Regions from separate parts of the Paenibacillus sp. SEL1 genome, predicted to be linked through region 4. Evidence: predicted binding sites of a transcription regulator. Region 4 holds the regulator's gene; each other region holds the start of a gene.
The links. Region 4 encodes Rex, which represses fermentation and respiration genes when NADH is low (regulators of the CRP and FNR family bind a similar motif). Its sites were predicted from a motif close to TTGTGAAATATTTCACAA; they were not measured.

Region 1: a site for Rex is predicted at 3,363-3,380, ahead of ACYCSE_RS10360 (phosphoketolase family protein). Genes of this name have one in related genera too.
Region 2: a site for Rex is predicted at 5,960-5,977, ahead of ACYCSE_RS07150 (formate/nitrite transporter family protein). Genes of this name have one in related genera too.
Region 3: a site for Rex is predicted at 6,352-6,369, ahead of lpdD (prenylated flavin chaperone LpdD). Genes of this name have one in related genera too.

Annotation. Positions count from the first base shown of each region.
Region 1 is NZ_CM137723.1:2,248,905-2,257,073, forward strand. Features, by position in the region: gene ACYCSE_RS10345 (PadR family transcriptional regulator) at 197-754, shown strand; gene ACYCSE_RS10350 (glycosyltransferase) at 978-2,129, opposite strand; gene ACYCSE_RS10355 (GntR family transcriptional regulator) at 2,482-3,204, shown strand; gene ACYCSE_RS10360 (phosphoketolase family protein) at 3,499-5,883, shown strand; gene ACYCSE_RS10365 (aldo/keto reductase) at 6,159-7,001, shown strand; gene ACYCSE_RS10370 (PspA/IM30 family protein) at 7,182-7,763, shown strand; gene ACYCSE_RS10375 (TFIIB-type zinc ribbon-containing protein) at 7,800-8,169, shown strand, end outside.
Region 2 is NZ_CM137723.1:1,559,551-1,567,719, forward strand. Features, by position in the region: gene ACYCSE_RS07130 (GNAT family N-acetyltransferase) at 5-553, shown strand; gene ACYCSE_RS07135 (GNAT family N-acetyltransferase) at 651-1,145, opposite strand; gene ACYCSE_RS07140 (MFS transporter) at 1,249-2,499, opposite strand; gene ACYCSE_RS07145 (molybdopterin-containing oxidoreductase family protein) at 2,546-4,678, opposite strand; gene ACYCSE_RS07150 (formate/nitrite transporter family protein) at 5,052-5,885, opposite strand; gene ACYCSE_RS07155 (FAD-dependent oxidoreductase) at 6,273-7,634, opposite strand; gene ACYCSE_RS07160 (glutathione peroxidase) at 8,025-8,169, opposite strand, start outside.
Region 3 is NZ_CM137723.1:423,027-431,195, forward strand. Features, by position in the region: gene ACYCSE_RS01960 (WIAG-tail domain) at 1-2,449, opposite strand, end outside; gene fabV (enoyl-ACP reductase FabV) at 2,639-3,826, shown strand; gene ACYCSE_RS01970 (DUF1540 domain-containing protein) at 4,125-4,277, shown strand; gene ACYCSE_RS01975 (hypothetical protein) at 4,451-4,690, opposite strand; gene ACYCSE_RS01980 (DUF4190 domain-containing protein) at 4,784-5,155, opposite strand; gene ACYCSE_RS01985 (hypothetical protein) at 5,379-5,966, shown strand; gene lpdD (prenylated flavin chaperone LpdD) at 5,978-6,325, opposite strand; gene ACYCSE_RS01995 (S8 family serine peptidase) at 6,505-8,169, opposite strand, start outside.
Region 4 is NZ_CM137723.1:5,358,449-5,366,617, forward strand. Features, by position in the region: gene ACYCSE_RS24505 (acetate/propionate family kinase) at 1-253, opposite strand, end outside; gene ACYCSE_RS24510 (3-hydroxyacyl-CoA dehydrogenase family protein) at 250-1,122, opposite strand; gene ACYCSE_RS24515 (AAA family ATPase) at 1,259-2,761, opposite strand; gene ACYCSE_RS24520 (hypothetical protein) at 2,754-3,287, opposite strand; gene ACYCSE_RS24525 (cell wall elongation regulator TseB-like domain-containing protein) at 3,827-4,351, opposite strand; gene ACYCSE_RS24530 (amidohydrolase) at 4,389-5,690, opposite strand; gene ACYCSE_RS24535 (redox-sensing transcriptional repressor Rex) at 5,677-6,330, opposite strand; gene dinG (ATP-dependent DNA helicase DinG) at 6,375-8,169, opposite strand, start outside.

The sequences.
Region 1 (8,169 bases), 2.7 Mb from region 4:
CATTGGTATTTGTTGATATCGTTAATATAAAACGGTGATAAACCCTTGTCAACACTAATTATTATAATAATATATATTTATATAATATATTGATTAGATGTGAAGCTAGTTTAAATGGGCTATAATTATGTCTAGTCTAATGAAAGCATGACATACTACAGAGATTTGCTAGAGGTACTAGGAGGCATAATATACAATGGCGAGACAGTCAGGAAAAACCAATACAATGTTTGCGGTATTAGGCATTCTGAGTCTGGGTCCTCATACCGGTTATGATATAAAGCAACATATGGAGCAGAGCACTAGTTATTTTTGGAATGAGAACTATGGTCAGATCTATCCCAGCCTTGCAGAGCTACTGGATCGAAAAGATATTGCAGTCGAGGTCATTCGACAGAAAGGCAAGCCTGACAAGAAACTCTACAGCATTACCGATCAGGGAAGGCAGACGTTGTCAGACTGGCTTTCTCAGCCAATGGAGCATGTGGTGATGCTTAAAAAAAATGAGCTGCTGTTGAGGGTGTTTTTTGGCGGCAATTCTTCGCCTGAAACGATTATAAAGCACATACAGGAGTATAAAGAAAAGCTAGTGGAAAGCTTGCATATTTTTGAAGAACTTGAACGTTGGCTTATCAACGTAGAGCATAAAGACCATAACCACAAATATTGGATGATCACAATGAGCTATGGTAAGAGTCAGTTTAGCAGTTTAATTAGCTGGTGCGATGATAGCATTAAAATATTGAGTTCTTAGCAGTAGGTAAAACTCATATGTAATGAATAATCAGAAAGCATGCTGAACTATCATGAGGAATAGAAAACTAGTAACGACAATTCTTGTCGTCTTCTCCGCATAGGGCCTCGACTCCTCCATAAAGCTGCTTGCCAAGTTGGGCTCGCACCTTTATGGAGGAGTTTTTTTATCCCGTAAGGAGGACGCAATACACACGATTTTGTAAGCTGTAAATGAGTAACTATTATTCCACCAGCTTTTCAGACTTCACTAGCATTTCTCGTAACACATGAGCGACTCGACTTTTCCGGTTCGCTGCTTTCTTTTTTATCAAGTGTAATGATTTTTTGTATGCATGAGTATGGCTTTGATCGTAGAACTGTTTGGCTGCAATGCGTAATGTTTTTCTCAACAACATGGCTGATGAGCGTGTTAACCTAGAGCGGAATCCCCTGCGCAATACCCGCAATGTATTTTTGTAGGTCTCAAAATCCTCGGATGGAGGGATAAGGGCGAATAAATTTAACGAGGAGTCATTGAATCCGTAGGTTTCATACATGATTCTCAGATTTTCCGTATTTAACACGTTACCTCTAAGATAGGTTGGATGTTCCTGATGATATCCGACCACCTCTTTGATGCAATAAAAAGGGATTTTCAAGCGATGTAGTCTATAGCCAAGGTCCCAGTCTTCGAGTCCATACAGCACAAACCGTTCATTGAAACCTCTAATACGAATCAAGTGACTGCGTCTGATGGCTACACAACGAGTAACTAGCAGCATCCAGGGGGCTACGTCCGTTGAGGCAAATTGTTTCTGCGTATTGGGAGGAACCCTTGTGGGACTAACTACTTTAGACAGTGCACCCGTTTGGTGAAGGATATCTTCTGGGGTTATGATCGGAGTAATTTCGTTCGCTGCTTCATAGTCAGCATTCCATAAGTTGGACTGCGTAAGTATGTTGCGACATTGTTCTTTTTCTTCAGGGGAAAAGTCAGGGTAATAATGGGTAAAAGCATCGTCCCACGAGTGAGGAATGCCTGAAAGCACGGACTTGGGATATTTATGGTGATAACGGCTCACGATCCTAATGAATTCCGGTAATACTACAAAGTCAGCGTCGCAGAAGATGATGTACAGCCCTTTTGCACGGCGCAGTCCCAAATTTCGAACGGCAGATCGACCGCGTTGTTCCTGATGTGACACATAGATAAGAGGATAGGATGCTTTGAAGCCTTCGACCATTTCTTTTGTTCCGTCTGTAGAACCGTCATCAGCTACAATGACTTCGAATAGTTGCTTTGGATAGGTTTGTGTCTCAAATGAAGCGAGTGTAAGCAACAATTGCTGGGCTCGATTATAGGTTGGAATGATGATGCTGTAGCGGATAGCCAATATGATCTCCCCCCCACCATTTTTATTAGAAAACGCTTGAACAAGATAAATAATAACAATGTATTCAAGGATTTTAGCCTGGTCTAGTCAAACATCCCTCCAGGTTCGAAACAGGCTTGGTCTTATTACCGATATTAAGGTGGGGGTTCTGTATCTTCTGTTGTTTTGCAGGTACGTTCAGTGGTGTTATGTATGTGTAATCATGGTATTATGCATAGAGATGTAAAGTAAAAGCAAGGAAGCTTCCGATCCGCTGAAAGCCCACTCAGCATACAGAAACAAACATGAGATGAAATGGGCAAGTTATGGTAAACTATATAGAGTTATAGAAGACCTGAAAGAGGAGTACTATATGACACAATTTGTCTATAAGCAAATTATTGACGATCTCAAGATGAAAATTTTTGCTGGAAAGTTTGCAGATATGAGATTGCCAGATGAACGTAGTCTTAGTGAGACTTACCAGGTTAGTCGTAGTTCAATTAAACGTGCTCTGACTAAAATGGAGAATGTCGGAATCATTTTCAAAAAACAAGGTTCCGGGACATTTATTAATCCATTATACATAAGAAATGAATCTATCTTTAACTACGAAGGCTCTAATCTAGGGGTCACTGATAATTTTCAAATGCATGGTAAAAAGCCGAAAATCAAAGTACTGAGTTTTGAGGTCATTCCGCCAACAGAAGAGTTACAGCGCGATTTGTTCTTGGAGACTCATGATTTTGTTTACAAAATTGTTCGCTTACGTCTGTTTGATGATGATCCTTTTATGATTGAAACGGGCTATATCCCCATTAAAATTGTCCAGAATTTAAATCAGACCATTATCGAGGGGTCCATTTTTAATTATTTGGAAGACTCACGGAACTTGGCTGTCACCAAATCTTTTTTATCCATTTTTGCAGAACCGTCTCAAGAGAATGATCAAAAGCTACTACATTTAAATGAAAATGAGCCTGTAGGTATTATGGAAGGTGTGTTCTTTTTAGATAACGGTACGCCATTTGAGTTTTCTCATATGCGATTTCATTACAAATATTTGAAATTTAACACCTTTGTATCGGTTCACTAATGATAAGACTGGAGAATTCTCCGGTCTTTTTTTTATGGTTTTGAGAAAAGGATTGGAGCCTGCTATTACCTCGTTTATTGCAAATTTTATTGGTTTATACTTCTATATATTTTAATGTAAGAGCTTTTTTACTGTCTTTTTAATTTATATTTCATAGTATGTTCAAAATTTCACAAAATTGGACCGTATCACTTGTGAAAAAGGTTGAATTTAATCAGCGTAGCGTTATGATGTACATGTAGATGAAATTTCCGGAAATAAATTACAAACAAAACTACTTAGGGAGTGGACACCATGTCGTTATCACCCGTGTTAGCAGATTATTCATCTAAAACATATTTAGAAAAACTTGATGCATATTGGCGTGCAACGAACTACATTTCGGTAGGTCAGCTGTATTTAAAAGATAATCCTTTGTTGAGAGAGCCTTTAAAAGATTCAGATGTGAAGGTTAAGCCTATTGGACACTGGGGCACAATTCCGGGCCAAAACTTTATTTATGCACATCTAAATCGTGTTATTAATAAATATGATTTGAGCATGCTTTACATTGAAGGTCCTGGTCACGGCGGCCAGGTTATGGTTTCAAATTCTTATCTGGATGGAAGCTACACTGAAATCTATCCGCAAATTACACAAGATATCTCAGGTATGAAGAAATTGTTCAAACAATTCTCTTTCCCTGGCGGTATTGCTTCACATGCTGCTCCTGAAACACCTGGATCTATCCATGAAGGTGGAGAATTAGGCTACTCCCTTTCTCATGGTGTAGGTGCCATTCTGGATAATCCTGATCTGATTTCAGCTGTTGTTATTGGTGATGGTGAAGCTGAAACAGGCCCATTAGCCGCTTCGTGGTTCTCTAACCGATTTATCAACCCCATCACAGATGGTGCAGTGCTACCAATCTTGCACTTGAATGGCTTTAAGATTAGTAACCCAACGATTATGTCTCGTCAATCAAAAGAAGAATTGACCTCATACTTTAAAGGTTTGGGTTGGGAGCCGTTCTTTGTTGAAGGTGAAAATCCGGATCACATGCATCCAGAAATGGCGAAAGTATTGGATACGGCCATCGAGAAGATTGAAGCTATTCAAAAGAATGCGCGTGAAAATAATGACCTTACTCGTCCGGCGTGGCCGATGATTGTATTCCGTTCACCTAAAGGCTGGACGGGTCCGAAGGAATGGGACAACGTGCCGAATGAAAATTCATTCCGTGCCCATCAGGTTCCAATTCCGGTTGATCAAAAAAATATGCAGCACGCACCTGCTTTGTTAGAATGGCTGAATAGCTATAGACCAGAGGAATTGTTCGACGAAAACGGTCGTTTAAACTCTGAGCTTGCTGAAATTTTGCCTACAGGCGATAAACGCATGGGAATGAACCCTGTTGCGAATGCGGGTAACCTCATTAAAGACTTGAAATTACCGGATTTCCGTAACTATGCGCTGGATAATTCCGTACCTGGTAAAGTGATTGCGCAAGATATGTCGGTTTTAGGGAAATACGTTAAAGATGTGGTTCTTTTAAATGAAGAAAATCGTAATTTCAGAATCTTTGGACCGGATGAAACGATGTCTAATCGCTTGGCTCCTGTTTTTGAAGTAACCAAACGCCAATGGATGGACCAAGTTATTGAACCTAATGATGAATTCTTATCATCCTATGGCCGTGTAATTGATTCTCAATTATCCGAACACCAAGCTGAAGGATTGCTGGAAGGTTATGTATTAACAGGTCGCCATGGTTTCTTTGCAAGTTACGAAGCCTTCCTGCGTGTGGTTGACTCGATGATCACCCAGCACTTTAAGTGGCTGCGTAAAGCAACGGATCAAGGATGGCGTGCAGATATCCCATCACTGAATGTCGTAGCAACTTCAACAGTGTTCCAACAGGATCATAATGGGTATACACACCAAGATCCAGGTTTGTTAGGTCATTTGGCTGATAAAAAACCAGAATTTATTCGGGAGTATCTGCCAGCTGATGCCAATTCATTGTTGGCTGTTTTCGACACCATTTTAAACGACCGTCAAAAGATCAACTTGATTGTTTCGTCTAAACACCCACGTCCACAATGGTTTACTGCTGATGAAGCGAAAGAATTGGTGGATAAAGGGTTGAAGATCATTGACTGGGCAAGTACAGATCAAGGTGGAGAACCTGAACTTGTCATTGCTTCTGCTGGTACAGAGCCAACGATTGAAAGTTTAGCTGCAATTTCTATTTTGCATGAAAAACTGCCTGACTTGAAGATTCGGTACATCAACGTGGTAGATTTGCTGAAACTGAGAAGTCAAAAACTAGACCCGCGTGGATTATCCGACGCCGAGTTTGATCATTTTTTCACAAAAGACAAGCCCGTTGTTTTCGCTTTCCATGGTTACGAAGGTCTGATCAAAGATCTGTTCTTTGATCGTCACAATCATAACTTGCATGTACATGGTTACCGTGAGAATGGCGATATTACGACACCATTTGATATGCGTGTATTGAATCAAATGGATCGTTTTGACTTAGTGAAGGAAGCTGTTCTCAACTTACCTGACGCTGGGAAGTACACCAACATTGTAGATGAAATGGATGCTACGATTAAGAAACATCATCAATTCATTCGCGAAGAGGGTATTGACCTACCAGAGGTAGAGAACTGGGTATGGAATGGCTTGAAATAAAAATACAGACACTTCAACTTTGTGTTGGACAACCAAGCCATCAAGCATGAAGTGGAATATATGATTTGGTAGTGGTACAAGTGCCTGCCCCCTTGACTTCAAGTATGATTTCAATGGGGATCAGGCGCTTTTTGATTTAGCACAAAGAGAACTTGGTAGGGAAGTTACGAGCTAGTGGGTATATACATATATAGGGGACGGAATGGATTGCTATATTTTGCCGGAGCTTTGAAGAGGTGTTATGGTATATGAGAATAATAAAGGAGGCTGTAATTATGAACCAACAAATTCCGGAGAAGGTATTGAATGATGGCATTAAAGTGCCCGTCATTGGATTTGGGACTGCTGGAATTAAGGGTGCAGATGGAGTCAAGGCGATTACCGGCGCGATTGATGCAGGTTACCGTCTGATCGACACAGCGTTCAACTATGAAAATGAGGGTGCTGTTGGGAAAGCGGTCCAGCAGAGCTCTGTTCCCAGAGAAGAATTGTTGATTTGCTCCAAACTACCGGGTCGCCGACATGCTTACCAAGAAGCCATTGTAACGATCGAAGAGTCATTATATAGAGGAGGCCTGGACTATTATGATCTTTATCTGATCCATTGGCCGAATCCCCAAATTGATCGATATGTTGAAGCCTGGCAGGCGTTAATTGAGGCGAAGAAAAGGGGCTATATCCGTTCCATTGGGGTCTGCAATTTCTTGCCCGAGCATAATGAACGTTTAATTCGGGAAACAGGTGTCACGCCGAGCTTAAATCAAGTTGAATTGCATCCATTATTTAATCAGGAACAGCAGCGTGCAAAAGATGCTGAACAGGGCATCGTGACGGAATCATGGAGCCCCTTGGGTCGCGGTCACAGCATGCTGGAGAATGAAGAGATTGGGAAAATTGCTGCTGCTCATGATAAAACGACTACACAAGCGATTTTACGTTGGCATATCCAACTTGGAGCAATCCCGATCCCTAAGGCCTCTTCTTTAAAACACCAAACGGAGAATCTAGATATTTTTGATTTTGAGTTGTCTCCAGAGGAAATGAACGTGATTTCGGCATTTAGCAGTGAGGATGGACGGATATGGGGGCAGGACCCCAAGTCCTATGAAGAACTATAATCAGGAACCATAATAGAAGGGTTCAAAAATCTGTCGCGGGTTTTTGGACCCTTTGCTTTTATAATAAAACGAACACACATCTGAAAGTGATCGATGGGCCAGTATATATGGCTGGGGAACATTTTTTACCGGATTTGATGTATGATATGGTGGAATGTAGTCCTTTCGAAGGAGGTCATCATGGGGATTTTGTCAAGGTTTAGGGATATTATGAAAATGAATGTTAACGCCTTAATGGATAAGGTGGGAGATTCGGAGAAAACCATTGACGATTATATGCGGAATTTGAACAGTGATCTAGGCAAGGTGAAAGCGGAGACGGCTTCAGTGTTGGCTGATGAGAGAAGGACGAAAAGAGCACTGGATGAATGCAAAGCCGAGATCAAAAAGCTCCAGCATTATGCCAGTAAGTCTGTGGAAGCTGGTAATGAAGAGGAAGCTCGAAAGTTTCTGGAGAGAAAAGGTTTGCAGGCGGAGAAATTGGAACAATTACAAACATCCTATGATTTAGCTTCGACAAACGCCGTAAATATGAAACAAATGCAGGAGAAGTTGGTGTCCGATATGGGGCAACTAGAAGCGCGGCACGCTGAACTTAAAGGGAAGATGGCGGTTGCCAAAGCACAGCAAACCTTGAATTCTATAGGCAGCAATAATTCCGCTTTCGAAGTTATGGAAGAGCAGGTGAACAGAGCGTATGATGAAGCGATGGCTATAGCCGAGCTTCGGGCAGGAACGAAGGACGACCTGGATGCTTTATAAGGAATCATAACAGTATCTACATGAAGAGGTGAGCAGATGCCGGTTATCGAATACAAATGCCCCAACTGCGGCAGCGGCATGGTCTTTGACGGTGAGACAGGGATGTTATCCTGTCATAGTTGCGGAAGAGAGGACAATATTGAATCTATTCCTGATCCTCTGATAAATCGTATTTTTTCAGAAGATGAGGCCCATGAGTATCATTGTAATAACTGCGGAGCAGTGATTATGACCGAAGTGGAGACGAGTGCAACGGTGTGCAGCTTTTGTGGTTCTGCCGTGGTTCTTGGAGACCGACTGACCGGGAAGCTGGCTCCGGCGCAGGTTATTCCTTTTTCAATCAGTAAGGAAGAGGCCATAGTTGCTTTCAAAAAATGGTGCAAGAACGGCCGTCTGACGCCGAACC
Region 2 (8,169 bases), 2.0 Mb from region 4:
AATCATGTTTACATATGCGTTGGACGAACGCACAGTCCTTCGGCCGCTCACCAAGGAGCATGTGCAGCCTCTGTTTGAGCTGATCGAAATGTCCCGTGATCGCCTGCGTCAATGGCTTCCATGGGTAGACTCTACCACGGAAATCAGCCACACAGAGCAGTTCGTGCAGGGCGCCTTGAAACAAGCCGCAGAGAACGGTAGTCTGACCGCCGGAATTTGGATAGACAACGAGCTTGCTGGCATCATCAGCTACCATGAGATCAATTGGACTCACCGCTCCGTTAGCATCGGTTACTGGCTTGGACACGGGTACGAAGGACAAGGTCTAATGACCAGCGCCTGCCGCGTATTCGTTGAATATGCTTTGATGGAGCTGGACTTGCATCGGGTCGAAATCCGTTGCGCAACTACGAACCGCCGCAGCCGCGGTATTCCGGAACGTTTGGGCTTTGTGCTCGAAGGCATTGTACGCGAAGCGGAATTGCTGCCCGACGGCTACATGAACCACGCAGTGTACGGTATGCTCCAAAATGAATGGAAGCAACTTCGGTAATAATGTATTGTACAACAACGCCGCAGACCTGATCAGGTCTGCGGCGTTGTTGGTTTAGGCCGGGCATACAACCGAATTGCTGTCTGTAGCCTCCCGCCTATTTCAAGAAATAGGCCATTAACACATCATCTACGAATTGGCCTGCTATGTAAAACTCCTCATGCAAACGTCCTTCAATCGCGAAACCGCTTTTTTCATAAAACATAAGGGCTTCCGTGTTGCATGAGAGTACACGCAAACTCAACTTACGTATGCCCTCCGCAGCTGCAATGTCCTTCATGGAGTTCATAAGGGCCGTCCCAATACCTTTGCGATGATAAGCTGGATGTACAGCTATATTTATTTCGAGTACATGACAGTTACTAGCCAACAGCGTTGGAGGACGAAATCCAATATACCCGCAGAGTACTTCCTGTTCGATGGCAACCAGTTGAGAGCCTGGAGGCGTATTGCGCAGAAACTCTCCACGCGACTTCCAAGACAATGAAGCGGGAGCCGTGCGTTCATTCCATACCAATTCATCCAGCGCGATCAGATCAGGAGCATCCTTCATCTCCGAATGACGTATCGTCAAGGGTTGACTTGTAAACAATTCCTTTCAATCCTTCCTGTGAAGGCTTTCCTGAAGCAATAACTACAACCATCCGTCACTATTGTACCATAATCACAGCATATTACTGCACTTTTATTAGGACTTAAGAACTGGGAGCATCCACCTTGGACGTCGTAGTATCCAAAGTATCCGAATGATGCCGGAAACGGTTCAACCAGCTATGCAGGACGAAAAACAGGATCGACAACACCGCTACGCCTGATGCCAGCCAAAGTGTAGGCGGTAACCCACCGCCATCATACAACTTCCCCATAATATAAGGCCCCATTACCCGTCCGGCTGCGCCAATGCCCCCCACAAGCCCAATGTAAAAGGGTGCACCCCGACCTCCATGATCAGACAGAAATGCTGGAACCGCAGGTGCAATCAGCATTTCTCCCAGGGTCGCGAGAACCATAGCGAATATCATTCCAGTATAGTTCTGTGTGCCCAGCATGACAATATAAGCCGCCAAATAAAATCCTCCGGCCCATGTCATTTGCGCTGAAGCGTGATGAGCGTACAGTCGTTTTATCCAAAAAATAATGGGTTGTGCGGCAAAAATAAGGATACCATTCAGTGTCCATAGTAATCCATACATCGTTTTAGGCAAGCCCTGCTCAATAATATGGGGAGACACTCCTGTATTCCAGATCGAATTCCCGAACCATAAAAAAAGCGAACCTAACCCCACAAAGAGATACAGTCTGGTATCACGAAACAGCAATCGAGCTGGTATTTCCTCTCTTTTTTTCACGGACTTACTGAGCTGCACTTCTCCCTCTTCCCGATCCACCCTGCTTAGATAAGACCAGAAAAACCCGGCAAATACCGCAGAGGTCACTCCGTTCATCACAAAGCTGAGCTGATAGGAAAGGTCAGCCAGAACGCCACTCAATCCCGTACCCACTGCAACCCCAATATTGTTAGCGACATAAATAATATTAAACAGCTCACCACGACGGTCAGCAAAACGAAAACCTACAAAGGCCTGAATCGCAGGCACAGATACGACATTAAAAAAACCGATAAAGCCCATCATGATGACAAACGCTACCCAATGACCACTGGTAAATGGAAGCGCGAGAAGTCCCAGCGCGTTCATCGCGAGTGAGCCAACAATCAGTTTCTTGGCTCCAATACGGTGATAGAGGGCTCCGCCCAGCACTTGACCAAAAATTCCGCCCAGAGATTGCACTAAAATCGCAATCCCTGCATCTCCCATACTACGGTTTAGCTCGTCAAACACATACATGCTAACCAACGGCCACATCAGGGAACTTCCAGCGGAATTAATCAGACTAGCAACGAGAAACACTTTCACTTCTTTCGGATAAGACTCCAACCATTTCATATCTTTTGTTTCTCCTTTTGCATCTGACGCCATAAAAGGCATTATCTCATTGGCGCTTCACATTCACCACCGTTGAGAAGAAAGTAGCCCCCTGTCCCATATCCGACAGCCGATCAGAGGTTAACACATTGGCACGCTGTCTGCGTCCTTTGCCTTCCCACCATAATCCCTGACTAATCACTGTACCGGGCAGCATTAGATCAGTGACTTTCGCTTTCAGCTCATACGTCCCTCGATCATTCCATACGGTAACCGGGTCCCCATCCGCGATGTCCCTTGTCTGAGCATCCTCCGGGTGAATTTGTAGCAAGGGCTCCCGCTCCAGTCGCTGATGCTTGGGCAAGTTAGCGAAAGTAGAATTCAGAAAATTATGGTTTGGCGGTGAAATAAACATTAATGGATATCGCTCGTCCGCTTGCGGTCGATGCTCTCCGTCGTACCCTTCAATCAGCGGCACATAAGAAGGCATCGCGGGCAGATCTGCTTGTTTCATTTTTTCCGAATACAACTCAATCTTGCCTGAAGGCGTGGTTAAACGATCCAAATAAGTAGCCTTTGGCGTCATATCGAGCTTTACAAAAGGTGACTTCTTTAAGGCTTCCAAAGTTACACCGTTGAGATAAGGGTTCGTTGGATTATCAAGCGCGCCCACTATCATGTCCTCTTCACTTTCCGTAAAGGCAGCTTCGTCAAAGCCCATAGCCCGTCCGAGCAGGCTAAACAGCTCATAATTGCTTTTGCTTTCCCCGAGCGGAGCAATGACGGGTTCCTGCATCTGAACATAGTGATGCCAGTAGGATTTATATAGGTCTGTACCTTCAAAGGAAGACGCTGCAGGCAGCACAATATCGGCATAACGGGCCGTATCCGTAAGAAACAGGTCATGAACGACTGTGAACAAATCCTCTCGTCCAAATCCTTCAGTCACCCGTTCCGAATCGGGGGCTACAACTACCGGGTTACTGCAGTATACGAATAACGCCTTAATCGGCTGTTCCTTCTGTAGCAGCGCTTCTCCGATCCGGTTCATGTTGATCACCCGTGCATCCGGATTCTGTCGCAGATCAGGACGCGCCAGATTGGCGCCGTTAAACTTGCCATAAGCGCCATTAGAGCGTGACGCTCCCCCGCCGTGCTTCAGCCATTGTCCAGTGAGCGCAGGCAAGCATGTAACCGCACGTACGTTCATACCGCCATTATCATGATGCTGAAGCCCATTGCCGATATTGATATACGCTGCTCGCGCAGTTCCGTACATTTCCGCCAAACGGATGATATCCGCTTCCGGTACGCCGGTAATCCGCGAAACTCGCTCTGGTGTATATGTCTTAACATGCTCGCGCAGTTCCTCATGGCCTACCGTGTAGCGATGTAAAAACTCGTCGTCCGTCAGTCCCTGAGCGAACAGCACATTCATAACACCCAGCGCGAGCGCCGTATCCGTCCCCGGATATAACGGAATGAACCAATCCGCCCATTGCGCCGTCCGGTTGCGATGAACGTCAATAACGACTACCTTAGCACCTTTTTTACGTGCTTTCTCAGCCAAAACGACCTGATGCATGTTGGTGCTAATGACATTTCCACCCCACACAATAATGAGGTCTGCATCCTCCGTGTCCTCCGGGCTGGTGCCGCCCTTAAAACCCATAACGGACGCCCAGCCTTCATTCCCTGCCACGCTACATATCGTCTGATCCAGTTGGCTTGAACCCAGCGCATTAAAAAATCGGCGGTCCATTCCATCCACACTCAATACGCCCATATTGCCATAAAAGCTGTAGGGGAGAATAGATTCCGGTCCGTCCATACGTATCAGCTCCTTGAACCGACCTGTAATGGTATCGACTGCCTCCTCCCAGCTAATACGTTCAAATTTTCCTTCTCCTTTGGGGCCTATACGTTTCAACGGATAGAGCACCCGATCAGGATCATATACCCGCTCCGTCATATTGCGAACTTTGTTACAAATAGCCCCTTTGGTAATAGGATGATCCGGGTTCCCAGTCACCTTGACTATCTTTCCATTTTCCTTGTGAAGCAGGAGCCCACACGTATCCGGGCAATCTAACGGGCATACAGCCGGAAAAATACCATCCTGCTGCTCCGTCATCCGCTGCCCCCTTTGTAAGTCTTGTTGAAGCGTGGCCTCAGGAGGCGCGCTATTACGATGATCCATAGTGTTGATGCTCCTTTCCGTTACCGTTTCCAAAAATTACACTGATCTTATCATATCCACAGCTTTGGCCTATGGCAAGAGAAGGATTTCCCCACACAGCCGCTCTCCAAAATATTAAAAAAATCCGTCTGCTGCATAGAGCAAACCGGATTTTTTAAGAATCATAATTTTTTTCCGACATCCTGTTTCATCATATCTTACCGAGGGTAAAAGAGATCAAGGCATTATGGGACGAGAGCACACTCATCCTCCATGCCAAATCATGGACCACTCCCAAAAAAATCCGCCATGACAGGTTTCGTTCCCCCGGGCCTGTCATGGCGGATTTGCTTTGTTCATTGCTGTTTAAAGTACCGTAATTAAGCAGGATCACTCAACGGATTTGATGTGCAACCGAAGAAGTAGTTGGAGATTCATTCGCTGGAAGTGCGTTGGTTTGAGGCTTTTTCAAATAGGCCAACCAGTAGGCTCCAGCCACAAACAGGCTACCTCCTACCAAATTCCCCAGCCAGACCGGAATGAAGTTCATAACATAATCTGCCCACGAAAAGTGACCTGCAAAAATAGCCGCCGGAATGAGAAACATATTGGCAACAACGTGCTGAAATCCAATAGCGACAAAGGCCATTGTCGGGAACCAAATCCCCATGATTTTGCCACCGATAGAGTCTGTGCTATATGCCAGCCATACAGCCAGTGCTACGAGCCAGTTACATCCTATACCCGATATAAAAGACTGCAAAAAGCTTTCATGTAGCTTATGTCCTGCCATATCCACCACTTTGTCCAGATAAGGGCCCGTTTCTGTCAAACCCAGCACATGCCCAAAGAAAAATGCAACGAATAACGCACCTGCAAAATTACTGAGCGTAATAATCGCCAAGTTACGAAGCAAGGCTCCTGTCTTAATCCGTCCTGCCCATCTCGCCAAAGGGACCGCCATCATATTGCCGGTCAGCAATTCTCCGCCGGCGATCAAAACTAATACCAGACCTACGGGGAACACCGCAGCTCCAATAAAGGTGGCAATGCTTCCCCATTCTTTAGGCGCACTTGCAATAACACGTATATCCAGCAAAAAACCGAGTGCAATAAATGCACCTGCCAAAAATCCCAGTACCACCGCCACAGTCCACGGGTTGTTCGCCTTGGCCACTCCTGTTTCCACCGTCTTTTCAGCAATTTGCCCCGGTTTATAGCTCGCCATATGTCCCCGCTCCTTTAATATCTTTTTACTAAAATATTCTTCTTTCATATTTTATTTAAAATCAGTGATTATGTTTGTGAAAAAAATCACTTTCTCAACTATAAAAAAAACAGCCCTTGGAAAAAGGACTGTCTTTCTGTATTATTACATCTACTGCGCTACTACGCGCTTTACATTTAGTTGTATTCTTCCTTTTCAACTGCTCTCAAGAACCAAATAACTCCACCGAGGCCTACCAGGGCCACGACTACAAGAAAAAGGATATAAAACAAATCCATAAGCTACTTACCCCCTAATCCTTATGCTACTCTATATTGTACTATAAGGATTCGTCCGTACGTCTCAGATTGTTGACAAACTTATGAACAATGTCACAGACAAATCTAATTATACAGTAACTGGGTTCCGTTCGGATATTGTAGGCAATGCTTGCAAGCCTGCTGCATTCAGGAAATTCCAAGGCTTGTTATAATGCGGCTGGAAGAAGAAATCGACAAAGGCCAACTGGTCAATGGTCATATGATTTTGAATGGCTACGGATAGTGTGTTAATGGATTGAGTCAAATCCACCTTCGACATAATTTGAGCCCCCAAAATTCTTCGTGTCTCCTGCTCATATACCACTTTCAGTAATACCTTTTCGGAGGTTGGCATAAATTCAGGCCGGTAGCTGTCCTCAATGGTTACAGCTTCTACAGTCATGCCTTCGTCCGTTGCCGCCGCTTCCGTCAAGCCTGTTCCTGCGATATTGTCTTCGTAAATTTTGATACCCGAAGTTCCTTGGGTTCCCATGTAGGCAATCGTTGGTTGTACCAGATTACGTGCTACCAGCGTACCCATACGAACTGCGTTGGTTGCCAAAGGGATATAAGCCGTTTTACCTGTCGGATTATAGCGGATTGCACAACTATCACCTGCTGCAAACACGTCCGGGCAGCTACTTTGCATATAGTTATCCACAATGATCGCACCGTTAGGCAACATATCTACCTGACCTTTGAGCAGATCCGTTTGAGGTCGGAAACCGATGCAGAGAATAACAAGCTCTGTTTCATATTCTCCTTTAGAGGTCACGACTTTACTCACCTTACCGTTCGTACCCTCAAAACGACTCACCGTTTCGCCAAGTACCAGCTTAATGCCATGTTCCTTCAGGGAACTTTCAATTCGGTCTGTATACTCATGGTCCAAATACTTATTCAATATACGATCAGCACTGTCGATCAGCGTTACGTTTTTACCGTTCATTTGGAAAGCTTCTACCAGTTCAACACCAATGTATCCAGCCCCGACGACTGTAATGTTCTGTACGTGCTGGGCTTTCTCAATGATATCATTGGAATGATTATAGTTTTTACAGAGCAAAATATGATCAAGTTCAATGCCCTCCAGCTTTGGAATAATGGGCCATGATCCTGTGGTCACAATCAATTTATCAAATGTGTCTGTAAATTCTTCACCTGTTTGGAGATTACGTGCATGCAGCGTCTTGCCTGCCGTATCCACACTCGTTACCTCGTGAAGCATCTTGGTCACTACACCCAAGTCAGACAGTTGATCTGGAGACGAATAAAACAGGCCGTGTGGATCTTTAACGACACCACCTACATACAGGGCAATACCACAAGATAAAAATGAAATATTATCATTACGCTCGTAAACGGTAATTTCTGCATCTGGATAACATTTAGCTGTGTTGACGATAGCTGCCGTGCCTGCGTGTGTACATCCGATAACTGCTACTTTCATGTAAAATTCCTCCTTGGTGTGTGGGCATAAAATGTATAATAATTGTGAATAGTTTCACGTAAACAGCTCGTTTGCGTTTGTGATTTATTTCACTTCATGCGCTTATTATAGTGTGATATTTTTCACATTACAATAGCTTTTCGTGATATTCACAATTTGTCCACATTTAAAAAAGAAAGGATATACAAAATCAACGGTTTGCTGAAATATTTTTTTGCTCCATTCAGTTTTCCCTGTAAGCCCCCTGATTATGCCCTTGGAATCGACTTTCACATGATGCGCCCCCCTTAAACAAATGCACATGTAGAGAACAAAAAAAGGTCCGTTTCCCGGAGACACGCAGGAAATCAGACCTTTTTAAACATATACTTTGGAGTTAAGGCAAAGCTACTATAACAATTGCTCAATGGCTGCTTTCATCGCTTCTGGTGACTCCTTCGGTTCAAAACGACCCACAGGTACACCTTCACGATTCACAATGAATTTCGTGAAATTCCACTGAATTGTTCCATCTTCCTGTTCTCCAGGCTGTTGC
Region 3 (8,169 bases), 830 kb from region 4:
CGATATGCTCTCCCTGAATGACCCCGCTTTGCAAGTGCTCCGATTGGATGGATTCGGGCGCAAGATGTACAGACTTTACAGCGTTCTGGGCTAATTCCGTCTCCTGTACTGCTCCTGCAGCCAAATGCTGAGTGTGTACGGCTTGCGCAGCCAAATGTCCGGGACCCACGCTGTTTTCTGCCAGATTAGAAGCCTGCACAGCACGGGCCGCTAGCTTCTCAGAGGTGACACTTTCTGACTGAAGTGCATGACCGGATACACTGTCGGGGGCGAGGTGTTTGGTTTGGACCGATGCAGATTGCAAATGATTAGAGGTGACCGATTCTGGAGCGAGATGATTCGCCTCCACCGCTTCAACAGCCAGATGGTTACTCTGCACCGCTTTATCCGTAATATGCCACGGCTGCACGGAACGAGCAGACAGCTTAGAGGAAGTGACACTACCCTCAGCTAACTTAGGAGCCGTAATCGCCAAATCATTGATTTTATCCGTGGCCACACTTTCCGGCGATAGTTTCAGTGAAGTAACGGCATGGTCCTGCAAATGATGGGAGTACACCGCTCCGCTGGCCAAATGCGCGGTTTGAACAGCGCCTTCCCCTAGTATGTCTGCGGTAACGGACTGTTCTTGCAAAGCCGAGGTTCCAACACTGTCTTCCCCAAGATGTTTGCTCAGCACAGAACTCTGGGCCAAATGGGTCGAATCGACAGATTGAGCCTGCAATGCCTTTCCACCCACACTGTTGTCGGCAAGGTGGTTTTCACGAATCCCCCCCGTTGCAATGTGTGCGTGTGTAATGGCTTGAGGGGCAATCTTATTTCCAGTTACCGCTCCTGTGGCAATTTTAGGTTCTGTCACTGCTTCGTCAGCAATTTTGTCAGACTTAATCGCGCTCGAGGCAATGTGATTTTCCTTGACAGCCTGATTCGCCACATGGTGTTCCAGCACTGCCCCCTTCCCTAATTTCTCGCTCGTCACAGCCCCGGAATGCAAATGTTGCTCCGTAACCGCCTCCGATGCAATATGATCTTTTCGAATGATTTCCGACTGGAGGTGTACGGAAGAGACTGCCTCCGGAGAAATTTGGGGACCTTGTATGGCTGCTGTAGCAATATGTCTGGTAAGTACCGCCTCGTCGGCAATTTTGTGTGGTAAAATGCTCTGATCCGATATTTTGGATGAAGTGACGGATTGATCGACAATTTGCAATGAGCCTACAGATTGATCTGCCAGTTTATTGGACTGAATGCTCCGATCCGCCAGGTGGCGGGCTGTCACTTGGCCCGTTCCAATCTGCTCTTCCCCGATGGAGCCAGGACTCAGATGCTTTCTTTCAATCGCTCCAGCCTGAATGTGCGCACTGGTCACTGCCTCAGACTCCAGATGGCGCCCGCTAACAACGCCTTCCTCCAATTGTTCCTTACCCACAATTCCATTGGATAGCTGCTTGCGATTAATCGAACCGGGGGCCAGATGCCTTGCATGAACGGCATGCTCGGTCAGGTGTGCACTCTCAATGCTGCCAGCTTGGATTTTAGCTCCATCCACAGCACCATCCCGCAGTTTGGAAGTGGTCACAGATTGATCGCCCAGCTTGGAGCTGTCGACAGCTTCATTAGCCAAATTGTTCGATTGAATCGTACCACTGCGAATTTTATCCGAGGTGACCGACTGATCTTGAAGCATATCTGAAGACACGATCCATTGCTTGAAGTGACGGCTCTCAATGGAGCCATTCGCAATATGATCACCGCTGATAATCTTATCAGCCAGCTTCTCAGGAGTGATGCTGCCATCTCGAAGCTTTTCACCGCCGATGGAGCGATCCTGCAATTTACTGCCTGACACCGATGCGTCCGACAGATGTTCCACCGTAATGGAGTCTGCGGCAATCTTCGAAGAAGTCACAGCACCGTCGGCTATCTTAATCGTTTGAACGGCATAATCCGCCAGAGATTCCGTGTGGATGCTCTCTTGTTTCAGCTTGCTGAAATCTATGGAAGCGGGAGCGATCTTCTCACCCGTCACAGCGAAATCGCTCAAATCGTCTGTATAGATGAAAGCATTGTTTACATGTGGGGCCTTCTTATTGCTCAAAATTTCCTCCACATCAATTGGATCAGGTTCTGGTTCTGGCTCCGGCTCTGGTTGTGGTTCTGGTTCTAGCTCTTGGGGTTCCTCTATCGACACTTGAGTCTCCTCTGCATCCACACCTTCAACCTCTGTCTCATGCGAAACCTCGATTTCAGGTTCGACAACAGTCTGTAGCTCCGGCTCCTCTTTGGTTGGGGGAGGCGGAGAAGCAACTTGATGAAGTCTTGCTTCTGTCTCCCTCTCCGCAGGCTGTGGCTTCACGCGCTGTATCATACTTAATTCATTCATATCCGGGTCAATTACACTATAGAGCGGCTTTTTGTTTCTTATGGTTTTGCGGCTCTTATTCTTCAAGCAGCTCTCTCCCTTCTCGTATTTATCGTTACAGCATCATATGCAGGCCCTTAGGCACTTGCCACCCCGTGCAAGGATACACTTTTGGGTAAAAAGGATACTTACTGAAATCCACGTTTGAAAAAAAATAGTTAAAAGTTAAAATAGTAAGGGTGAAGATCGCTACAAGAAGAGAGGAATTACAATAACATGATTATCAAACCAAGAACACGTGGCTTTATCTGCACCACTGCTCATCCGGTGGGCTGTGCCCAACATGTTCAGGAGCAAATTGACTATGTACAGGCCCGTCCTGCTATCCAGGGACCCCGTAATGTACTTGTGATCGGGGCATCTGCCGGATATGGGTTGGCTTCTCGCATTACTGCTGCCTTCGGTGCGCGTGCCAATACAATTGGTGTATATCGCCCTAGTAATGCTACGGCCACACGTACAGCATCGGCAGGCTGGTACAATTCTGCTGCATTTGAAAAAGCTGCTCAGGAAGCTGGGCTTAAATCCTTAAGCGTGACAGGCGATGCCTTCTCGGATGAGATCAAAGCCAAAACGGTGGAAGCCATTCGCGAAGAACTGGGACAAGTCGATCTGGTGGTTTACAGTGTCGCTTCAGGTCGTCGTACAAATCCTCGCACAGGCGAAACGTTTAATTCCGTGCTCAAACCTATTGGTAAGCCTTACACAAACAAGACCGTTAACTTCCACACCGGGGAAGTCAGCAGCGTGACGCTTGAACCCGCAACAGAAGAAGAAGTACAAGCAACGGTAGAGGTTATGGGTGGTGAGGACTGGAAATTGTGGATTGACGCCTTGCGTGAAGGCGGTGTATTGGCTGATACTGCAACAACCTTCTCCTTTTCGTATATTGGTTCAGATATTACGCAAGCCATCTACAGAGAAGGCAGTATCGGAAGTGCAAAGGATCATTTGGAGGAGACAGCGCATCAGCTGAACGATCAGCTGAAAGTTACAGGCGGACGCGCCTTCGTCGCAGTCACCAAAGGACTCGTTACCCAATCTAGCTCCGCTATCCCTGTCGTTCCTCTGTATATTTCTGCTTTATATAAGGTAATGAAGGAAAAAGGGCTGCATGAAGGGTGCGTAGAACAGAGCTACCGCCTGTTTGCTGAGCGTCTGTACGCACCAGAAACTCCTGTAGATGAAGAAGGACGTATTCGTATTGATGATTGGGAACTGCGCGAAGACGTACAGGCAGAGGTTGAAAAGATATGGGAGGCGCTGACGACCAACAATATCTACGAATTGTCAGATCTTGAAGGATATCGTCACGAATTTTTCCAACTGTTCGGCTTTGAGTTTGAGGGCGTAGACTATGATGCTGACATCGATCCCATCGTAAATATTCCTAACGTGCGCTAAGTCTTTTCATATCGTCATTATGTCAGAAAAACAAAAAAAGCTGTTCTCCAGCAGAGAAACATTTCGTTCTGCATGGAGGACAGCTTTTGTTTTTTAATTAAAAGGGACACTTATGTCCGCTTCGAACTGCAAAATGAAGCAAACATTGCAATTTTAGATTTCATTTGATATTGTACAAGCAGGCATAGCAAAATCCCTCTTCCTAACAAGAGGGTAAACACAGTTGGACAAGTCCTACCTTGACTGACCGTGATACTATTTGCTCAGCCCATCACAACCATATAAGGAGGTGTACAACATGGCAAAAGACGTTCTGTGTGAAGTCAATTCATGTACGTACTGGGCCCAAGAAAATAAATGTAGCGCTAGCTCCATTTATATCGTAAGCAACAGACCTGAAGACACTCACAAATCCGAAGAAACAGACTGCAAAACCTTCGAAGCCAAGTAAATCTTTGATTTCAAGCCTAAGCTTTATAATGAAGGAGCCCATGCCCGGGTTCCTTCTTTCTTATGATATTCTAACAAGAATGATAATTATTATCAAGTCCTTTTTCGGTACAGAAAAGCGCTATTCAATCCACACAATCATTTCTCTGCTCAACGTTTGGTTGCAGGCTTACTTTATAAAGCCACGTCGAAAAGGACCCTGCTGTTCTCTCTAAAAACAAAAAAAGAAGCGTCGCTCTGAACGATTCGCTTCTTGTGCTTGACCTTTTGTAATTGTTCTTGCTTGGTCGGCTTCATTCGTATGTGCTGTGAAATCTCGCCATAATGGTCATTCGTTTTGCGGCTCTGTGCCGCACAATAGATTCCAGCGCGTTTTGCCTTGCTCAGCGCTTTTTGTGTTTGAGTACGTGCCATACGGCTTCACTCTCCTTCTTTGGACTCCTTTTATCATAACATCCAATAGTCAAATCGTGAATGGTTTGTCTGACTCAAGCATTCTTCAATTCATTAAATGTCTGAAAAAACATCTGGATCGCCACTGGAGGCCGCTACAATAAAAACAATAACTATAAAAATGATGATCAGTGTATAAATCAGTGTACCGATAATACTACATACCAATCCAGCAATGGCCATACCTCTGCCTTGCTCGCCATGACGGTTAATTTCCTTCAGGGAAAGACTGGACAAAATAATACCCACAATTCCGATAATCAACCCGAGATAGGGAATGACCACAGATAAAATCCCAAGCACCATCGAGGCAACAGCTTTACTATTCGTAGGTGGAACTACTGGGGGCGGGTTAAATGGGGCGTTATAATCGTTCGTCTCCTGAAAAGGATCGGAAGATCGAGGCTCCTTGTACAAATCACTCATCTGTTAAATTCAACTCCAATACGAAAAATAGCAATTATATAAGTTCTAGGGTACCACAATCTTACAAATCAGGACAGTACTTATTTCAATTTTTTAAATTAGAACGTTAAAAAGAAGAAACATAGCGATATTAGCACTTTTTGAGGTAACCGGGCATACAGTATTTTACCTGTTACAGATCAATTGCGCTCCATGAGAGCATCCTGCCAAGGAGGTCGGAGCTATGCTATATCGTGCAACATCCCGTAGAAAGGGCTCGCCTCACCAACGTTTAAATGCAGAAACACTTAGGAAAATATCCGCTGCCATGCTGCCCTTTTACAAAGCTATTGCAACCCGACGTGCTTTTGCCGTCCAATGGTCACGAGCTGTCGTTCAGGGCAATTTGGATCGGATGAAATCCCTTCTCTGCTCAGTAGCGCCATTTGCCGCTAAACAAGGCTTAGGCACGAATGGCATCGGCTACTTTATTTCCTTTTTAGCTCAGCCACCGATGCTCTATTATACGAATGGAACGACGATTCCACCAGGGACTGTGCAGTTTACGTTTGAGCCGAGGGTTCATCGCGCCATCGCAAAAGCCGTTTTTCCGCTGTATCGCGAATTGGCACGCAATCCATGTTTTGCTTCTGCCTTAGCTAAAGCGATCAACAGACAAGACCAGCGTGCAGTTCATGTCATGATCCGTAGTTTAATTCCATCCTCTGCGCTGAAATCCGTACAAATTGAGGATGATGGCTTTGCATTGCTTTTTAAGTATCCCTTTAGCAAGTATCCCTATCGCAATCTGCTCTTTCAGGAGTTCACTTAAAAAGGTTGCTACTAGCGTGCTTGCTTGAGTTCTCCTATGAGATCTTTTCCCAGTTGTATAGCCATATCTGTCAGCACTCGGATTTCGTCCTTGGTTGCATGATCCAAATGTGCCCCGCAGCAAATGGCAAAATTGCCCGCAAACTCTTTTCGCAAGCGAACTGCAATTTCTTCGGTAATATAAAATTCCTTATGGTTTTGTAATTGCACATTTTGAATCGGCTCGAGCCTGGCCCCTGCTGTAATCGTTCCCAAATGCGGCTGATCACCGCCAGAAATGAGTACAATGATATCTTCCCCCATAAAATAGGCATCCAGCACAAGACGGATACGTCCGCTTTCTTTTTGCAAATGAATCATATAATCCTCTCCTGCTAAAAATATTATTGTGAAACGATTCACTTTATGAGCATTATTCATTGTATCGCTTCCTGAACGGCTCGACAATTAAAAATGGCCCACAGCAGCCTCTATAAACCGTGGCTTGCTGTGGGCCTTCATTGCTATTCTAAAAGAAGCCTTCCCTTTCCTACTGGCTGTTAACGGATCGTGATCGTATGCACAGTCTTACCGCTTGCGCCGTCATTATCCGTCACCGTTAGCTCTACGGTATACGTTCCAGCTGTGGTGAATTTATGCTTCACCTTGGAACCGACTGCCGTATCGCCATCGCCAAAATTCCAGCTGTAGCTGACGATTTCACCATCTACATCACGGGAAGCTTTGGCGTTAAATTGTACATTTTTGTTCTTCTTAGCTGATTCATTAGCCTGAATAATGGCTACTGGCTTTTCATTGGATGTAGGTGGATTCGGATCAGGGTTCTGTCCTCCACCATTGGTTACATATAATTTTCCCGGCGCCTCCGTCTCCACTTCATTTCCCGCTGCATCCCTTACCCGGATCACGATGACTCCGCCTTCCAGATTCAGAGAAGATGTAGTGAAATAAGTACCTTCATAGTGGCCTGACGAAGTTTCATTTAATGGAATATCGTTGCGGCCCAAAGTGGACAGGTTGAAAGGCAGCTCCACATGGAAGGACGCCTCCAAACCGGATGCACTGTCAAAGGATACTCGTACCGGCTGCCCTGGAGTAATACGCACATCCTCCGCAGGGCTAATGTTTTCAAGCTTCGGCAGAGCTGTATCGACATACACCGAGCGCGTAACGGTTGTTTCGTTTTCGGCAAGATCCTTGGCCGTCACCGTAATTTGATTTTCGCCTTCGTTGATAAGCAATCGCTTGTTAAAGCTGCCGTCACTTCCAAATTCGGCTGGCTCGCCGTTAATCGTCAAATCGGTGAGGAATTCGTCATACACCGTACCGGTGACGCTCACGACACCCGCATTCGTACGGGCTCCTTCATCTGGCGAAGTCAGGATCAGACCCGGTTTAGTCTGGTCAAGTGTCACGACCACCGGTTCGGAACGATCCGTTATTTTGCCGTATACCGCTGCTTGGACACTTAGCGGATTAGCACCTGGCTGAAGATCAACCGACAAACTGAACTGGCGATCCTTCACTTTCGTTGTGCCAGCCAGTTCCTTACCGTTAAAGAGCTGAATATCGGCTCCTTCTGCCGGGGAAGTTCCTGTTACGGTAATCGACTCTTCCTGCGTATACGTAGCCTTCGTAGGAGTCATAATCGTTGGAGCATTCACCGGATATCTGACGATAGCCCGGATCATGTAGTTCCCTTCCTCCTCAGGTGATTGGCTCCATGCTCCGCTTACACCTTGCCAGCTGCGAAGTGCATTCGGGCCACTCTCATCTGTAGCAAGACCTGGCGACTGTGTGCCTACAGCAGACTGTGTATATACGATGTAGAAGTCACCTTGAACCGTCACCGGCTCTGGAAGCTGCACCGTCGTCCATTGTGTCTCATCCCTTACGGCAGTCCCGTCGAATGGACCAGCTAATAATCGTCCAGGTGCTCCTGCCGCACCGGAGGCGTCATAGATAGAATATTGGAATGCCGTTCCTCCCGGATTCGGGAAGGCAGAGTTCCAGAACAAAAGCGATGCTCCTGTCACTTGAGCCACTTCCGACTCAGGCGTCATTCTGACTGCCCATGAATTGCCTGCCGCGTTAAAGGCTCTAGCATTTTCTCCTGTCCCGTCATCGTAGGCAATGCCTCCCTGGAACCCGATGAAAGGTTTCAACGTGACATTCGCTTCCACACTACCGTTCGCAGGAGCAGT
Region 4 (8,169 bases):
TTTCACTAGTACTGGAGATTACACCATGTTCAGCATCTGTGAGTGCGTTTAGCACTTTACGGATGGCTGTAGTATGTTCCAAAATTTCGCTAACTTCGGTGTATTCTTCTTTATTGGTTGGCTTATGCGTAAGAATGGAGGAATCCATACCGATGCGCTCTACCAATCCTTTTGCCAGAACGGACTCGTCCGTCATATCATACAATTGGTATTTCAGGGAAGAACTCCCTGCATTGATTACGAGAATTTTCATATCCGGTCACCATCCTTGTCGTACTTAAAGAAGCCTTCGCCCGATTTCACGCCCAGATTACCTGCACGCACCATTTTCTTCAGTACGATGGACGGACGATATTTCAATTCGCCGAATTCACGGAACATACGCTCCAGAGCAGCCAAAACGGAATCTAGACCAAAGCGGTCAGCCATTTCCAAAGGACCGCTTTGGAAGCTATAGCCGATTCGCATAGCGTCATCGATATCTTCAGCGGAAGCCACGCCCTCTTGAAGTACATGGGCCGCTTCGTTAATCAGCAGACAGATAATCCGGCTTGTTACGAATCCAGGAGATTCATAAATCATGACTCCTTTTTTCTCCACTATTTCTTCCACGAACATTTTAGTGTGTTCAAATGTATCGTCCGAAGTTTTCAAACCACGAATAATTTCTACAAGATCAATACGGGATACTGGATAAATAAAGTGCATACCAATAACACGCTCAGGATACTTGGTCGAGCTAGCAAGCTCGGTCAGGCTCAGCGTGGATGTATTACTTGCAAGAATAATATTGCTTGGACACACATAGTCTAGCTCTTGGAACACTGCTTTCTTCTCGTCCAGATTCTCTGTAATAGTCTCAATGACCATATCGCAGCTGCCGAGCTCCGCCAAATGGATTACTTTTTGAATACGGGATAAGATCAATTTTTTCTCAGCTTGAGTAATTGCCCACTTTTCCAGTTGTTTGTCCAGACTCGTTTCAATCATATTGTAGGCGTAGTCTAGTTTCTCTGGTGTCTGCTCTACCAGCAGCACATCGATTCCTTTGGACGCGAGCATTTCAGAAATCCCCTGTCCCATGGTGCCGCCGCCGATGACGCCGATTTTTTTAAATTGCATGATTCTTTACTCCACCCTTTCCTGGTCACTCTCATATATTGTATCCTTCTTTGTCGAAAAATACATGTTTATGTCCCAATAGATAATAATATCTTAGCACGGACTAAAAGTAAAAAAAAATAACCAGCATAAAAAATTATGCTGGTAATAAAGCATTTTCACTAAATTGACATCTAAATTGATCTCCAGACAGAGTTTCTTCCTTCATCAGGATGTCAAGTGAGTTGTCGAACACAGGACGATGCTTTTCCAGCAACTCCAAAGTTCGGGTATGCAGGTCAGCCATAATCTCGCCATTTTCCCGCATAAGTTCTTCTTTGGTTACCATTTCCATGTTAATAATGCCAAGTGAAGTCAAACCGGAAGTCATCATCGTATGGACGATATTCAGCGCCTGCTCAAAATCATTACTTGAGCCGGTACTGCGACCGCCATAGTACATTTCTTCCGCCGTAGCCCCTGCGAGTGAGATCATGATCTGCTCCTCCAGGAACTGCTTGGTGTATAAATAATGCTCTTGCTGTGGATTGTGGCGCACATAGCCAAGCGCTTTTCCACGTGGGCTAAGTGCTACCTGGCTTACGCTACCGGGACGAACAATTTCGGCCATAATAGCATGTCCTAGTTCATGAATCGCTACACGTTTTTTCTCTTCCAACGTCGATTCTCGGTCTGTCTTTTCACCCATCATTACTTTGTCAATTGCCATCGACAGATGCTTCTGCGCAATCATTTTGTGATCCTGTCTCATCGCATAGATTGCCGCTTCATTCATCACGCTCTCCAGCTGTGCGCCGGAAAACCCGTAAGATTCCTCAGCAATTTTGTCCAGATTCGCATCTTCCTGAATCGGTTTGTTTTTGGCATGAATTTTAAGAATATGAAGACGGCCCTTCTTGTCAGGCAAATCCACTTGAATATGACGGTCAAAACGCCCTGGACGCGTTAAAGCGCTGTCCAGCATTTCTTTACGGTTTGTTGCTGCAATGATCAAAATCCGCGGTGTATCTGCCGAATAAATGCCATCCATTTCTGTCAGCAACTGATTCAAAGTCTGATCATATTCTCGTTGCTGTCCACCCTCACGTTTACCACCAATTACGTCGATCTCGTCAATAAAAATAATCGCATTTTCCTTCTTTTCCTTGGCTGCACGAGTACGTGCCTCCCGAAACAACTCACGGACACGACCCGCGCCAACACCAACGTACATTTCAACAAATTCACTACCTGAGGCTGCAACAAATACAGAATTAGTATAGTGTGCGGCTGCTTTCGCCATCAGTGTTTTCCCTGTTCCCGGAGGACCTGTGAGCAGAACACCTTTTAATGGACGGATACCAAACTTGGAAATTTCATCATGTCGATTCAAAAAGTCCAGGGCCTCACGCAACTCCTGTTTAGCGCTTTCCTGCCCACCGATTTCCTCAAAAGTCAGCTTGTCCGGACCATTTTTTTTGCGTTTACGTTCTTGCCCAGCACCTACGGCCAAGCCGCCACGCGCATGCATGAGCATTAACAAGCCGCTGAGCATCACGCCAGCAACTAGAAGAGGGATAATATTCACCCCAATAAAAACGAGAAATATAATAGTCACCGGCACTATGCCGATTAATGTTTCCTTGATCCATCTAGGCATTAGGCCATACCCCCATTTGCTGAGATTGACGTGGCAAAACGATAAACTTGGTCGCTTTACCTTCGCTGAGTCGGATATAGACATTGTTCGAATCCATGTCGGTATCAGCTTTGATACCCGTCTTTTTCTTTTTCATCTGCTCAACTGTAGATGAAATTTGAGTATACTTTTTATTTTCCATCGCTTCGGCTACAGGAAACATAGCCTCAGACCACCATTGATTTAGTGCTGAATTGGAACGATCTTCAATATCCAGCTTAATGGTACGGCTGCCAATGATGGTTTGTCCTTTTTGCTTAACCACATCGACTAATCCGGCCACATCCGCCTGCGGTTTGAGATCTAGTTTCAATACAACCTGATCCTGTTTAATATCTATTTGAGCGCTTGTCACGCCTGGATATTGAGAAACCAGTTTTTCCAGAGGGCTTTGCATTGTAACCTGACGGTAAATGAACCATCCCCCAAATAGCAGCAAAGCTGCCAAAACTGCCGCCACAACGATAGGAACTGCACGCAATTTCAAACAACATCCTCCTCTCAAAATGTAAAACACAGAAGAAACGGGACGAATGTCAACAAACAACCAAATTGCATGATCTTACAGCGATCAGCAATTCTTTTTTCTATCATTTTTGTCTATCACTTATAAAATATAGTATATCATAACGTATATCTAATATCGAAGGCAATGTGTGGAGGAGTTGTGATGAGGCAAAATCTTTGGTTAAGGTGGAGGCGAGACGCTGAGCGTAGGATTTGATCTTACGATCGCTGTTGCCACCCGATTTTTCTCGATTATATTCTTACGGAGAAAATCCGGCGGCAAGGCGAACGCTCCGCTTCTCCAGATTCAAATCCTCCACTCCGTACTGTCCGCCATAAAGATGAATTTGCCCTAGGAGAGAAGATGGATAGGTAAAGATGCTTCACTGGTTTTCAGCCCATTATACGGCATAGCAAGACTAAAAGACGTAAATACGAATTTCATCGCATTTACGTCTTTTTCTTAAGCTTTCAATTATTTACTAGTCATTCATTCCACATCTGCTAATCCTCAACCAGCTAGTTATTGGGCAAAGTATATTTTACACCCGTCGCTACCCCATCTAAGAAACGATAAAAGCTGTAGTAATGATGACTTCCATCATCGTAAAACAACTGCCACACATATTCGCCATTGAACACACTCGGCTGAAGCCTTACAATTTTTACACCTGGAAGCTGCTGCTGAATTATTGCCGTCATTTTTTGCTCATCGACTCCATTCTTCAGCAGTTCGGTGTGAACACCGCTATTATCTGCGGCAGGTACGTTAGGTTGTCCTTCCACTTTTTGAAAAGGAACCCACACCATTATATTTTCATTCTGTGCATTTTTCCCTTGAACCACCCAATATACCTGATCCCACACAGACTTCCATGTTTGAGTCGTGCTAACTAGACCACCTGATTGCTTGGCCTTAATGATAGCGGCATTTTTCTCAGCCACCTGGTCTTGAGTAACATAGGAATAATACCAGAAAATGCTGACCAGGATCAGTATTACGGCCAAAATGGCGACCGCTATCCACTTTTTCTTATTTTTCAAACCCGTGCTTCCTCTCTAAGGGGATGTGACACCTGAATTAGCGCGACAGCAGCCCTTCAAAGGCGGCTTGTGCCTCATGTTTGATGCGTTCCTCGTCCATAGTCAGGCATTCGCCGTTTTTCACAACCTGACGACCGTCTACCCATACGTGAACCACGTCTTTGGCGCTTGCTGAGTATACCGCATGGGAAATAAGATCTGTACGCGGCAAGAAATGTGCCTGATTCAGATCCAGCGCGATAAAGTCAGCCTTGTTGCCTGCTGCCAACGCTCCTACTTCTTTTAAACCAATTGACTTTGCACCGTATTCTGTTGCCAGACGCAGCGCTTCACTCGCAGGAACTGCCGTAGGGTCACCAGATACACCCTTGTGAATAAGTGCTGCCAGACGCATTTCCTCGAACATATCCAGGTTATTATTACTGGCAGGACCATCCGTTCCGAGAGAAACGGTAACCCCTGCACGCAGCAATTCAGGCACTCTTGCCACACCACTTGCCAGCTTCAAGTTGCTACCTGGGTTGTGCGAAACCGCTACACCACGTTCAGCCAGTAAAGCTATTTCTTCGTCATTCAAATGAACGCCATGCGCAACAAGCGAAGGACGGGAGAAAAAGCCAAGCTTATCCAAGTGTGCAACTGGACGCAAACCGTAGTCACGTACGTTTTGCTCCACTTCGGCGATCGTCTCAGACATGTGCGTATGCAGCGGCAAATCCAGATCATGCGCAGCTTGTACGAATTTTTCAATAAACGCAGGTGGACAGGTGTATGGCGCATGCGGTGACATCATCGTTGTAATACGCCCGTCTGCTTTACCATGCCAGTTACGTGCAAAAGTCACGGCCTCAGCCAGCTTGATTCGCTGTTCTTCCTCCGAACATAGTCCAATTGCTCCACGCATCAGACTTGCACGAATACCTGACTCTTCAGCCACACGAGCCACCTCATCCATATGATCGTACATGTCCAGGAAGGTCGTTGTTCCACCTTTCAGCATTTCCAGCACAGACAACGACGTACCCCAGTACACGTCCGTAGATGTAAACTTGGCTTCCATAGGCCACATTTTTTCCTGAAGCCATACTTGAAGTGCCAAGTCATCTCCATGCCCACGCAGCAGAGACATCGCCGCATGACCATGAGTATTAATCAGACCAGGTAAAAACAAAAGCCCCTTACCATCGATCGCTTCCGTCTCTTCCTCACCCGAAGGCAAAGTCTCGCCAATGTAAGTAATGCGGCTATCTTCCACAATCATAAAACCATGGATTACCCCAGCTTCTGGTCCATTTACGGCAAAAGAGCCGTTTTTAATCATCCATTTATTCACTGTCATATTGTGTTTCTTCCTTTCCGTCCTCCAAATAATAAGCGAGGCTAAGCAAATCAGTTGTAAAGTCTGTGGCATGAATCCGAATGTTGGCCGGTGCCTTGAGAGTAGTCGGTGCAAAGTTCAGGATCGCTCCAATTCCGCTCTCAATAAGCCTGTCAGCCACGTGCTGTGCTTCAAAATCAGGTACGGTAATAATCCCGATTCGAATGTTTTTTTCTCTCACAGTCGCTTCCAGTTCATCCATCGGTTGCACGACCAATGTATTGATCTTGGTCCCTACCTTATCCGGAAACGCATCAAATACCGCTACAATCTTCATATTGTCTTTTAAATAAGCGTTATAATTCGAAAGGGCTTGCCCCAGATTACCCGCTCCGACCAATACTACATTAATTTGCTGATCGATTTTCAGGATATGGCGTATTTTCTCAATTAGATAAGAAACATCATAACCGATACCCTTCCGACCAAAATCTCCAAAATAGGCGAGATCCTTACGGATTTGGGCCGGGTTCAAATCTAGCCTCTGTCCCAACTCTTGAGAAGAGACCGTAGCCACCTCCCGTTTGTGAAGTGCATTCAGATAACGTAAATATACGGGTAACCTCCGTACGACAGCCTCTGAAATTTTATCTGATTTCATACTTGCTCCCCCTAATTGTAACGAACATACTTAGTGTCCGTCCGTTATGCCTCGGTCTCCGGGGCGGATTGGAGCCATTCGGCGATGCGGGGCACCATTTGCTCCGATGGCATATGCTCCATTTTTGGTCCCGGTAACGAGTACAAAAAGTGCTTTCCGTAATAGGATTCGATCACACGCGTATCGTAAACGATAACGACCCCGTGGTCGCTCGCTGTACGAACCAACCGACCAAATCCCTGTTTGAAGCGAATGACCGCTTGTGGTACAGACAGCTTCATAAATGGATTCTTCTTCTGCTGCTGGAGCAGCTCGCTTTTTGCCTCCAGCAACGGGTGATTCGGCGGTTGAAATGGCAAGCGAACAATGGCCAGACAAGTCAGAGCCTTCCCCGGAATATCGACACCTTCCCAGAAGCTGCTGGTTCCCAGCAATACAGAAGCTTTGGCTTCCTGAAAACGGCGGGTTAGCTTGCTGCGACTCCCACTGTCCACACCTTGTCCCAGCACAGTAATTTCGCTGGATGCTAAGGCCTCTTTGAGCGGCTCATACACTTGCCGGAGCATCCGATAGGAAGTAAACAGAACGAGCATTCTCCCCCGCGTCGCCTGAGCAGTCGCTCCTAGAGAGCTAACGAGCATATCTACAAAGTGTGCATCTCCTACACTGCCCTTCACGCTTGGGAAATCCCGTGGAATGACCAGCAACACCTGATCCCTGTAATTAAAGGGTGACGGGAGCTGCGAAGTCATCAGCCGCTCTTGATCTGCGGCTTCCTGCAAGCCGAGCTGATCGATCATGTACTGAAACGACTTATCTACCGATAAGGTAGCAGACGTCAGAATAATGCTTCTTTTTTTGTCAAAAAACATTTCTTTCAACTGGCGGCTCACATCGACGGGCACCGCATAAAATTGTAATGATTTACTGCGGAATTGCCCACTCGCTTCGAGCCAGTATACGGTTGTTTCATCATCGAGTCGCATAAAAAAGCGCAAATTTTCTCGAATCCCCGTCAGATCCTTGAGCAGACCCGTGATATCTGTAATAAGGCTATCCGCCGCATAATCGTCATGTTCTTCCTTGACGTCCAGCATCAGCTTGTCACCCTTGCGCAAAATTTCACTCATCGTTACATATAGCTGATTTTCCAAAGCCCCCGCCTGATCCCACTTTGCAGGCTTGGCTGAAGGTTTGAGACGGGAAGAAAACTGTCCTGTTTCACCTGGTGTCGCATCGCTTCGTTCTGGCAACATGCCAAACAGCTTGTCGCTTAGCAGGTCCCAAGTTTCCTTAACCTCTAACACGAGCGGATACATCTGATCGATGGTTGAGGCCCAATCCGTCGACTTCTCGTGCCCCGATTTCGCCAACTGTTGACGAAGTGAAGGCAGTTGTCCATTCTTGCTGTCTTTGAACAGTCGCGTCAGTGTATGCACGAGTGTGAAATATTTCATATGCATACCTAGGTGCTTACCAGCTACTTCCTCCAGGTGATGGGCTTCATCAATCACCAGATGTTCATAGCTCGGCAACAATTGGTGACTAGCTTTGACGTCTGTAAACAACTTAGAGTGATTCGTAATAACAACATCCGCTATCCCTGCTTCATGGCGTGCACGATGATAATAGCATTTGCGGAACCATGGGCAAGAACGACCAAGACAGGACTCTGAATCACTCGCCACCGTTTCCCAGAAATCTCCACCACGGTTGCTCAGATTCAGTTCTTCATCATCACCGGTTTCTGTTAGCGTCAACCAGACGATCATCTGAGCAGCTGTAATTAAATCTTCCTTCGGTGTCGCGAAGTCTCTTCTGTTTATTTTATGTTCAAAC